Regions from separate parts of the Streptomyces sp. P9-A4 genome, predicted to be linked through region 1. Evidence: riboswitches for the same ligand, from Rfam matches in the RefSeq annotation. Region 1 holds a riboswitch; the other holds the start of a gene.
What was found. A riboswitch is a leader RNA that binds a small molecule or an ion and turns the genes downstream of it on or off. The one in region 1 is predicted to bind cyclic di-AMP.
Positions count from the first base shown of each region.

Region 2: it holds a riboswitch for cyclic di-AMP, as region 1 does, so the genes downstream of both, V4Y03_RS26005 (M23 family metallopeptidase) here and V4Y03_RS29145 (M23 family metallopeptidase) in region 1, are expected to answer to the same signal.

Region 1 is NZ_JAZIFY010000001.1:6,480,919-6,486,358, reverse strand. It holds gene V4Y03_RS29160 (STM4012 family radical SAM protein) at 1-347, shown strand, start outside; gene V4Y03_RS29155 (STM4011 family radical SAM protein) at 399-1,277, shown strand; gene V4Y03_RS29150 (SGNH/GDSL hydrolase family protein) at 1,264-2,058, opposite strand; gene V4Y03_RS29145 (M23 family metallopeptidase) at 2,211-3,182, opposite strand; cyclic di-AMP (ydaO/yuaA leader) riboswitch at 3,185-3,341, opposite strand; gene V4Y03_RS29140 (tyrosine-protein phosphatase) at 3,715-4,536, shown strand; gene V4Y03_RS29135 (DUF6126 family protein) at 4,602-4,757, opposite strand; gene V4Y03_RS29130 (helix-turn-helix domain-containing protein) at 4,807-5,436, opposite strand.
Region 2 is NZ_JAZIFY010000001.1:5,763,123-5,768,562, reverse strand. It holds gene V4Y03_RS26020 (GNAT family N-acetyltransferase) at 1-1,523, opposite strand, end outside; gene V4Y03_RS26015 (HPr family phosphocarrier protein) at 1,790-2,071, shown strand; gene V4Y03_RS26010 (GntR family transcriptional regulator) at 2,291-2,974, opposite strand; gene V4Y03_RS26005 (M23 family metallopeptidase) at 3,154-3,924, opposite strand; cyclic di-AMP (ydaO/yuaA leader) riboswitch at 3,937-4,102, opposite strand; gene V4Y03_RS26000 (M16 family metallopeptidase) at 4,303-5,440, opposite strand, start outside.

The DNA of each region.
Region 1 (5,440 bases):
GGATCCGCACGATCATCGACACCTACACGGAGACGGAGGACTTCGCACGCGCCCGGCACGGCTACGGAACGACCGGGGCCGAGGCCCGGCGCCGTCACCTCCTCCAGTCGCTGCTCCAGGCGGAGGGGATGCCCGTCGACGGGTACGAGGCGCGATTCGGTTCTTCTCCCTTCACCGACTTCGGCCCGGACCTCGCCCGGTTCGAGGGCTACGGCTGGCTGGACACGGCGGCCCCGGCGGGGCTGCTGCGCCTGTCCCCCGAGGGCCTCGCGCACTCCGACGGGCTGGGCCCCGAGCTCTTCTCCCCCGCCGTACGGGCCGCGATGGCCGCGTACGAGGCGAAGTAGGCGGCGACCGTGGACCTGACACCGCTCCTGTCACCCGGCCCGGCCACGGGCATGGACCTGACGCTGCTCTACCGCGGCCCGCTCTCCTCCTGCGACTTCGACTGCCCCTACTGCCCCTTCGCCAAGCGCCGCGACAGCCGGGAGCAGCTGCGCGCGGACCGGGCCGCGCTCGACCGGTTCGCCGGCTGGGCCGCCGGCCGGACCGGCGACCGGCTGCGGATCCTCTTCACCCCGTGGGGCGAGGGCCTCGTCCGCTCCTGGTACCGGCGGGCGCTGGTCGAACTGTCCCGGCTTCCGCACGTCGAGCGGGTGGCGATCCAGACCAATCTGAGCTGCCGGACCGACTGGCTGGCGGAGGCGGACCCGGAGAGCGTGGCGCTCTGGTGCACGTACCACCCGGGGCAGACGCCGTACGAGCGCTTCCTCGGCAAGTGCGGTGAGCTGGCCGACCGGGGCATCCGGTTCAGCGTCGGCGTGGTGGGCCTTCCCGAACACGCGGAGCACGCCCGCAGGCTGCGGGCGGCGCTGCCGGCGCACGTCTACCTCTGGGTGAACGCGGCGGAGGGGCACACGTACACCGACGCGGAGGCGGCGGAGTGGACGCGGATCGACCCGCTGTTCCCGTACAGCCGTCATCCGCACCGCTCGGCCGGGCTGCCCTGCCGGACCGGGGAGTCGGTGATCTCGGTGGACGGCGAGGGGACGGTTCGGCGCTGCCACTTCGTCAAGGCCGAGCTGGGGAACCTGTACGACGGTTCGTACCGGGCCGCCCTGCGCCCCCGCGCCTGTCCGCTCGCCGTCTGCGACTGTCACATCGGCTACGTCCATCTGGAGACGCTGCCGCTGTACGACGTGTTCGCCGGCGGGGTCCTGGAGCGGATCCCCGCCGGCGTAAGCCCGGCGGCCGTGGCCCCGACTACAGGGGCATGAGGTTCGGGCGCTTGGGCTCGACGTGGTCGCCGGAGCTCTCGCCGCGCAGGCGGCGCCCGATCCACGGCACGAGGTACTCCTTCGCCCAGTGGATGTCGTCGCGGCGCACTTCGAGCGTGCCGCGCGGGGGAACCGGCGGCCACGCCTGGTCCGGGTCGGCGGGGACCGGCATGTCGAGGACCTGGGCGGCGCGCAGCGCGACCCGGGTGTGGCCGTCGGGCGAGAGATGCAGCCGGTCGTCGTCCCAGGCGCGCCGGTCCTGGACGGACTTCAGCGACCACAGGTCGAGGACGGGGCACCCGTAGCGGTCGGCGATGGCCCGGACGTGCCCGTTGTAGGTGGCGATCTTGCCGCGCAGGTGCTTGAGGAGGATCACGTCGCGGGTGTCGAAGCCGGTGGTCACCATGACGGTGCCGACGGCGGAGGTCAGTTCGGCGACGGCGCGCTCGAAGCGCTCGGCGACGTCGTCGGGGTCCGTGCCGGGGCGGATGATGTCGTTTCCGCCGGCGCAGAAGGTGACCAGATCGGGGGCGAGTTCCTTCGCCCTGGGGACCTGTTCCGCCACGATCTGATCGAGGAGGCGCCCACGTACGGCCAGGTTGGCGTAGCGGAAGGCGTCGTGCTCCGGCAGCTGGTCGGCGAGCAGCACCGCGAAGCGGTCCGCCCAGCCGACGTAGGTCCCGTCGGGTCCGGGGTCTCCGACGCCCTCGGTGAAGCTGTCACCGATCGCCGCGTACGACCCGAATGCGTTCTTGTCTGTTGATCTCGAATCGTCTGCCACGGGAGCACATCCTTCCCTTTCGGATGTGACCTACGCGACCGTAAGGAGGGGTTGACTCAGGGTGACATATGCCACCGATAAAGAATTCGCCAAGCCGGAATACACCGACGGCCCGGCACACACGTGCCGGGCCGCCGGAGATTCCGTGGGCGTCAGACGGAGACGCCGTGCTGGCGGAGGTAGGCCAGCGGGTCCACGTCGGAGCCGTAGCTCGGCGAGGTGCGGATCTCGAAGTGCAGGTGGGGCCCGGTGGAGTTGCCGGTGGAGCCGGAGAGGCCGATCTGCTGGCCGCCGCTGACGGACTGGCCGGCTGAGACGGAGAGGGAGGAGAGGTGGGCGTACTGCGAGTAGTTGCCGTCGGCGTGCTGGATGACGACCTCGTTGCCGTACGCGCCGCTCCAGCCGGCCGAGACGACCGTGCCGGCGCCGACGGCGCGGACGGTGGTGCCGGAGGAGGCGATGAAGTCGACACCGGTGTGATAGCCGGAGGACCACATGGAGCCGGAGGCGTGGTACGGGGTGGAGAAGCCGCCGCCGCTGACGGGCGTGACCCAGCCGGACGCGGAGGCCGAGGAGCCGGAGGACCGCGAGGTGGTGGCGGAGTCCGAGGTGACGGCGGCCGGGGCTGCCGCGCGCTCGGAGCCGCGGGAGGCGCGCGTGGTGTCGCCGGAGCTCTTCGCGGAGTCCTTGCGCTCGGCCTTCGGGGCGGCCTTGGCGGTGCTCTTCGGGGCGGCGGCCGGGGCCGTGCTCTTGGCGCCGAGGGTGAGCTTCATGCCGGGCATGATGAGCGAGGGGTTCTCGCCGACGACCTGTCGGTTGTCCTCGTACAGCTTCTGCCAGCCGCCGGTGAGGTGGTGCTCGGCGGCGATCTTCGAGAGGTAGTCGCCGCGGACGACGGCGTACGTCTTCGGCGCGGCCTTCGCGGCGGTGGGCGCGGCCGGGGCGGCGGCGGCCTTCACCTGGGCGGCGGCGGGGGCGGCGGCCGGGGCGGCCTGCTCGGCGGCGTGGGCGCCGGTGGCTCCGAGAAGCGGGAGGGCGACGACGGCGCCTCCGGTGCCGGCGGCGGCGATGCCACGGGCCAGGCGGTTGGGCATGGTGCGGCGGTGCTTACCCTTTGCGGGCATGGCGAATTCCTCTCCGGCGCCTGCGAGGTGAGCTGTCGGGTTCGGACTGGAGATGTCCGGCCGCGTTCTCACGCGGCTTCACCCCGAGCCGTCCTTCTTGGAGGGATCGGCGACTTACCTGGGTCCCCCGCTCCTGCCTTGTACGGGTGAGTGCGGATTCCGGTCGGTGGCAGGATTCGGCGGTCCGTCCGGATTGAGCGCGACGCTAGACGAGTGGGGTCGGCGTGAACAAGCCGGGGTTTTCAATTGCTCCGGGATTCCGCGATATCCGGCCGGAATTCCGGTCACCCTCCGTTGATGACGGTCCCTCGATCTCCTTTTCCCGGGGGGCATTTGGAAAAGACGATCAGGCACGGTCCGTCACGGTTATGACGCTGCTCACGCAGCGATCCCCATCTCCCCTGCAACCCGGGCGGGTTATGGCGAACTCCTCAATACGGACAGATCGCCCATTCCAGAGCGAGGGGGTGTGCTCCCCCGCCGGCACCCGAGATGATTGCCCCAGGAATCGATCGAGAGAACAGGAGCAGCCGTGACGCAGCAGCTGCCGCAGGTCCCGCCCGCCGACGCGAACGAGCCCGAGCTGGCCGAGGTCCGCAACTTCCGGGACGTGGGGGGTCTGCCGACGACGGACGGGCGCGCGGTGCGCCCCGGCCGCCTGTTCCGCAGCGGCCACCTCGCCCACGCGACCGAGGAGGACGCGGCCTTCCTCGCCTCGCTGGGGCTGCACACGGTCTTCGACTTCCGGAACCTGGCCGACCGTAAGCTCGAGGGGCCCGACGTCGAGCTGCCCGGCACGCGGAACGTGAACATACCGCTCAACGACCCGGCCGACGGCAAGGAGTTCTGGAAGCTCGTCCAGGACGGGGACCTCGTCCAGCTGCGGGAGATCCTCGGCGACGGCAAGGCCGCCGGCCGGATGTCCGACTCGTACCGGAAGATGGTGGTCGAGCGGACCGCCGAGCACAGCCGTGTCCTGCACGCGCTCGCGGAGGACAGCGTCCCCGTCCTGATGCACTGCGCGGCCGGCAAGGACCGCGCCGGGCTCTCGATCGCGATCACCCTGCTCGCCCTCGGGGTCGAGCGGGATGCCATCGAGGCCGACTACGTGAAGTCGAACGACCCGCACCGCCGCTACAAGGTGCGTCGCAGCTCCACCGCCTCCGACGCCATGTCGCCCGAGGTGATGGAGCTGCTGAGCCCGCTGTTCGACGCGCGGGTGGAGTATCTGCGGGGCGCCTTCGAGACCATCGAAGGGACCTGGGGCTCGGTGGACGCCTACCTCGCCGAGGGCCTGAAGCTGGCCCCGGAGACCCGCGAGCGGCTGCGGGAGCGCCTGCTCACGGAGGCCTGAGCCCCGGCGGTCCGGGCCCGGTGACACTCCCGGGCCCGCGTCGCCTCTCAGGCACCCGGGACCGGCTACTGGTTCTGCCCGCCCAGCATGAAGAGCAGGTAGAGGAAGCCGGCGAAGAGGTGTCCGGCGATCAGATACGCGAAGAGACGGAGGACGAGCCCTTTGGGAAACTTGCCTTCCCCGCGCTCTTCGCCGGTGACAGGTCGTGACTTCTCGGACATCTCGGTCCTTTTCTGACGAAGGGGCGTGCCTCTCGGGAGGCGCGCGGGATCAGCGCCGATGCGGGGTCCCGTCACCGAGACACAGCTCGGCGGCGGGACTCTGCAGCAGGGTGTGGACGAAGAGCAGCTCGGCTCCGCCGGGCGTGGCGGCGCCGATCCGGTGCGGGGTGAGCGAGTCGAAGTGCGCGCTGTCCCCGGGATCGAGGACGTGGACGGCCTCGCCGAGCGCGAGCCGCACCCGGCCCTCCAGGACGTGGATCCACTCCTCGCCCGGGTGGACGCGCACGATGTCGGCCCGGGTGGCGTACGGCACGTGGACCCGCAGGCATTGGAGGGCGCGGCCGGCGCCGCCGGCCTGGCGGTAGATCCAACCGTCCGCCTCGACGGGTTCGGAGCGCCCGGCGCGGACGACGGGGTCCCGCTCGGGGGGTGCCTCGCCGAGAAGCTCGGAGACCGTCGTACCGTAGATACGGGCGAGGCCGAGCAGCATCGGCAGCGAGGGCTGGCGGTTCCCCGTCTCCAGGCGCGAGAGGTGGGCCGGCGAGAGCCCGGCCCGCTGGGCGGCGGCCTCCAGGGTGAGTCCCCGGCGGCGGCGCAGGGCCCGCAGCTGCGGGGCGACGTCGGGCAGGACGTCGGGAACGGCAGGGTCCGGGGGATGGTCCCCGGGGACGTGGTCCATGCCT
Region 2 (5,440 bases), 720 kb from region 1:
CCGGCGTCGACCAGCTCCGTGACGGTGTCGACGCGGATGACCCCCGCCTGACGGAGCAGCGCGGAGACCGTGGCGTGCGGGATACGGGTGACCGGGACGCGGTGGCCGGGCGGGGCGCTGCCGCTGTGCCGGGCGCCCTTGACGACGACGACCGGCTTGACGGCGGCGGTACGGCGGGCGAGGCGGGTGAACTTCCGCGGGTTGCCGATGGACTCCAGGTAGAGGAGGACGACATCGGTCCCTGGATCGTCGTACCAGTGCTGGAGGAAGTCGTTGCCGGAGACGTCCGCGCGGTTGCCGGCCGAGATGAAGGAGGAGAGGCCCGCACCCCGCCGGTGGAGCCCGGCGAGGAGGGCGATGCCGATCGCGCCGGACTGGGTGAAGAGCCCGATCCGCCCGGTGGCCGGCATCTGCGGGGCGAGGGAGGCGTTGAGGCGGATGTCGGTGGCGGTGTTGATGATCCCGAAGGCGTTGGGTCCGATGATCCGCATGCCGTACGAGCGTGCCTGGCGTACGAGCTCACGCTGACGCTCGCGTCCGGCCGCCCCGCTCTCGGCGTATCCGGCGGAGAGGACGACGAGACCGCGCACCCCGTGCTCGCCGCAGTCCGCGACGGCCTCCGGCACCCGTTCGGCCGGGACGGCGACGATCGCGAGGTCGACGGGTTCCCCGATGGCGCCGACGGAGGGGTACGCGGGGACGCCGTCGAACTCCGCGGCACCGGCTGCGCTCCCGCCGCCCTCCCCCAGCGCCGCGTTGACCGCGTACACGCGTCCGGTGAATCCCGCGCCGAGGAGGTTGCGGAGTACGGTCCGGCCGACGCCGCCCGGGGCGCGCCCGGCGCCGACGACGGCCACGGACCGGGGGGTGAGGAGCCGTTGTACGGAGCGCGCCTCGGCCCGCTGTTCCCGGGCGCGCTGCACGGCGAGGGAGCGGTCGGTGGGTTCGAGGTCGAGGTGGAGCCGAACGGACCCGTCCTCGAAGCTGCGCTTCTGGGTGTAGCCCGCGTCCGTGAAGACCTTGATCATCTTGGTGTTGGCGGGGAGCACCTCGGCGGCGAAGCGGCGGATGTCCCGCTCGCGCGCGACGGCCGCGATGTGTTCGAGCAGGGCGGAGGCGACTCCGCGCCCCTGGTGGGCGTCCTGGACGAGGAAGGCGACCTCGGCCTCGTCGGCCGGGGCGGAGGCGGGCAGTCCCCGGTCGTTGATGCGGTCGTAGCGCACGGTGGCGATGAACTCGCCGCCGACGGTCGCCGCGAGGCCCACCCGGTCCACGAAGTCATGGTGGGTGAAGCGGTGGACGTCCTTGGCGGAGAGCCGCGGATAGGGGGCGAAGAAGCGGTAGTACTTCGACTCGTCCGAGACCTGCTCGTAGAAGCTGACGAGCCGCTCGGCGTCGTCGGCCGTGATGGGCCTGATGCGCGCGGTGCCTCCGTCGCGCAGCACCACGTCCGCTTCCCAGTGGTCGGGGTAGCTGTGGTCCGGCTGGTCCGCCGCTTCCGACTGCTCCGACGTGCTCTGCATGGGGTCAGCCTAAGGCCGGGACACGGCCACGGCACCGGCCACCGCACCGGTCGCGGCACCGGCCCAGGCACCGGTCACGACACGGTCGCGACACGGCGGCGACATCGGTCGCGCGGCAGGGGTGCGCCGTGCAAGGTAGGAGCACGCCGGGCGCGGCACGGGAGGGCCAAAAGGCGGTCCGATCCGGGTCCAAAGGTCGGCGTGAGCACGGAGCATCCCGTGAGAGACTGGTCTAGACAACCGCTTAAGACTTGAAGGGCAACACCATGGCTGAGCGCCGCGTCAACGTCGGCTGGGCCGAGGGCCTGCACGCCCGCCCCGCGTCCATCTTCGTCCGTGCCGCCACGGCTTCCGGCGTTCCGGTGACGATCGCCAAGTCCGACGGCACGCCCGTGAACGCCGCCTCCATGCTCGCGGTGCTCGGTCTGGGCGCGCAGGGCGGCGAGGAGATCGTCCTCGCTTCGGAGGCCGACGGCGCCGAGGTCGCGCTGGACCGCCTGGCGAAGCTGGTCGCGGAGGGCCTGGACGAGCTCCCCGAGACCGTCTGATCCGGGTCCACCCGACCCACCCGTACGACGAAGGGCCGTGCCCGCCGGAATCCCGGCGGGCACGGCCCTTCGCTTTCCGCCTGGCTTTCACTCGCCCTCTTTCGCCCTCCCGTGCCGCCCGGTTCCCCGGCAGCACAAAAGGACGGACGACAGCAAGAGGCATTACGGGCACCCCGAAATACCCCGCCGAATTCCCATTCCTTGTATACGGCGCCCTCGTTAATTCCGGGCGCTCGCCGTGTTGACGACATGTTGCGAAACCCTCACACGACCCCGGTCCGGCCTCTTGAGCCGGTGCAGCGCCCGCGAGCGTTCCGCGTGCAGCGCCGTCAGCGCCCTCGCCCGCTCGGCGTCACCGCGCGCCACGGCGTCCACGATCGCGCCGTGCTCGGCCCAGGCCTCCACCAGTCGTTCGGGCTGCTCGACCGCGTACATCCAGGCGATCTTGTGCCGTAGCTGGGTCAGCAGCGCCGTCAGGGCGGGGCTCCCGGAGGCCTGCGCGAGCGTCTCGTGGAACCAGCCGCCGAGTGAGCGCAGATCCTCGCCCTGGCCGCGCCTGGCCCGCTCCTGACCTAGCCTGACCAGGCCGCGGAGGACCTTGAGATGCGCCTCCGTACGTCGCTGGGCCGCCCGCGCCGCCCCCAGCGGTTCGAGCAGCGCCCGCATGTCGAGCAGATCGGCCGCCTCCTGCTCGGTGGGCTCGGCGACCTGGGCCCCCGCGTGACGGCGGGTGACGACGAAGCCCTCCGACTCCAGGGTGCGCAGCGCCTCACGGACCGGGACGCGGGACACCCCGTACCGACGGGCGAGCAGGTCCTCGGTCAGCCGGCTCCCCCGCTCGAAGACGCCGGAGACGATGTCGTCCCGGATCGCCGTGCATACCGAGTGCGCGGGAATGCGCATGTCCGACCTCCGCCTTGGTCGCGCGAGACAATTCGATCGGCGCCTTTCCGCGCCCGGTCTCCGACTCTATTGCAGCCCGCCGGTATTTCCGATGGCCGCACGGAATGTGAAGGGTTCTTGACCGACGAAAAGCCCCGGCTCAGCACGAGCCGGGGCTTTTGCGATGCGCGCCGTCGGTGTCAGACGTTGACGCCGCGGGCGCGCAGGTAGGACAGCGGGTTGATGTCCGAGCCGTAGTCGGGGCTCGTGCGCGCCTCGAAGTGGAGGTGCGGGCCGGTCGAGTTGCCGGTCGAGCCGGACACGCCTATGTGCTGGCCGGGCTCGACGCTCTGGCCGACGTGGACGTCGATGGAGGACAGGTGGCCATACTGGGTGTACGTGCCGTCGTGCATCCGGATGACGATGTTGTTGCCGTACGCGCCGCCCCAGCCGGCCTCGACGACGGTGCCGGAGCCGACGGAGACGACGTTGCTGCCGTAAGCGGCGTGGAAGTCGATGCCGGAGTGGCTGCCGGAGGACCAGAGCGAGCCGCCGGTCTTGTAGCCGGTGGACACGTACGAGCCGTCGACGGGGAGCTGGAAGGAGGCCAGACGGCGGCGCTCGGCCTCGCGGGCGGCGCGCTCCTTGGCCTGGCGGATCTCCTTGGCGCGGGCCTCGGCCTTGCGCTTCGCCTCCGCCTGGGCCTTCGCCTTGGCGGCGGCCTCGAAGGCCTCCCGGTCCTGGGCGTCGGCCTGGGCGTTGAGCCGGTCCGCGAGGGAGTCCTCGGTGATGACCCGGGTGAGGCCGGTGTCCTCGACGGAGCGGTTGTCCGTGTCGGCGGCGAGCGCCGGGGAGGCGAGGGTTCCGATGACGCCGGTGGTGGCGAGCGTCGCGACGCCGGCGATACCCGCCGTGCGGCGCGCCGTCCGGCTCGGAGCACGATGCTTCCCGGTGGCACGGGTGAACGCCATGGAGGGGCTGGTCCTTTCCTTCCTTCTCGCCTACCGGGTTAGCTGACGGGTTCGGAGCAGGAAGGTCTCCTACGAGCCCCTCCGTACGAGACGAAGGCGCCCGATTCACCCCAGGGACTACGTGTGGGTCCCCGGCTCCCCAGGCTCGCGCCTGACGGGGACTCGGCGATGACTGTCCGATGCCGCGGATGCGGCGCGTGCAACTGACGAACAGCCGCACCGACGCTATGCGGATCGCCTGTCGATCACCAACCAGACACGCTTTTTGTAAGACATGCCACAGGCCATACGATGAGACTTACCGTCAATACGGACAAAGCGGAGAACCCCGACGAACCATCCCGTCGGGGTTCTCCGTTGCCGGTTCGGCGACCGGAATCAGCCGGTCACGACCGTCACTTCACCGATGCCGAGCGCGCGCACCGGCTCCGCGATCTGGGCCGCGTCGCCCACCAGGACGGTGACGAGCCGGTCCACCGGGAAGGCGCTGACCACGGCCGCGGTCGCCTCGACCGTGCCGGTCTCGGCCAGGCGCGCGTACAACTGCGCCTGGTAGTCGTCCGGGAGGTGCTGCTCGACCTGGTCGGCGAGCGTCCCGGCGACCGAGGCGGCCGTCTCGTACTTGAGCGGCGCGACGCCCACCAGGTTCTGCACGGCCGTCTCGCGCTCCGCGTCCGTGAGCCCCTCGGCGGCCAGGGTGCGCAGCACCTTCCACAGGTCGTCGAGAGCCGGGCCGGTGTTGGGAGTGTCGATGGAACCGCTGATGGCGAGCATCGCGGCGCCGTTCCCCTCGGCGTCGGAGCGGAGCACCTGCCCGAAGGCCCGCACGCCGTAGGTGTAGCCCTTCTCCTCGCGCAGGACCCGGTCGAGTCGCGAGGTGAGGGTGCCACCGAGGCAGTACGAGCCCAGCACCTGGGCCGGCCAGACGCGGGCGTGCCGGTCGGCGCCGATGCGGCCGATCAGCAACTGGGTCTGGACGGCGCCCGGACGGTCCACGATGACGACCCGTCCGGTGTCGTCCGCGGTGATCGGCGGCATCGGGAGCGGCTCGGCCGGCTCGCCGGTCCAGGCGCCCAGGGTCTCCGCGAGGACCTTGTCCAGGTCGACGCCGGTCAGGTCGCCGACGACCACGGCGGTGGCCGTCGCGGGCCGGACGTGCGCCTCGAAGAAGGCGCGGACGGCGGCGGCGTCGATCGCCTCGACGGTCTCCTCCGTGCCCTGGCGCGGCCGGGACATCCGGGACTCGGCCGGGAACAGCTCCTTGGAGAGCTGCTTCGCGGCGCGACGGGCCGGGTTGGCCGTCTCGTGCGGGATCTCGTCCAGCCGGTTGCGCACCAGACGCTCGACCTCGGTGTCCAGGAACGCCGGGGCGATCAGGGCCTCGGAGAGCAGCCCGAGCGCCTTGTGCAGCCGGGAGACCGGGACCTCCAGGGAGACCCGTACGCCCGGGTGGTCCGCGTGCGCGTCGAGCGTGGCGCCGCAGCGCTCCAGCTCCGCCGCGAACTCCTCCGCGCTG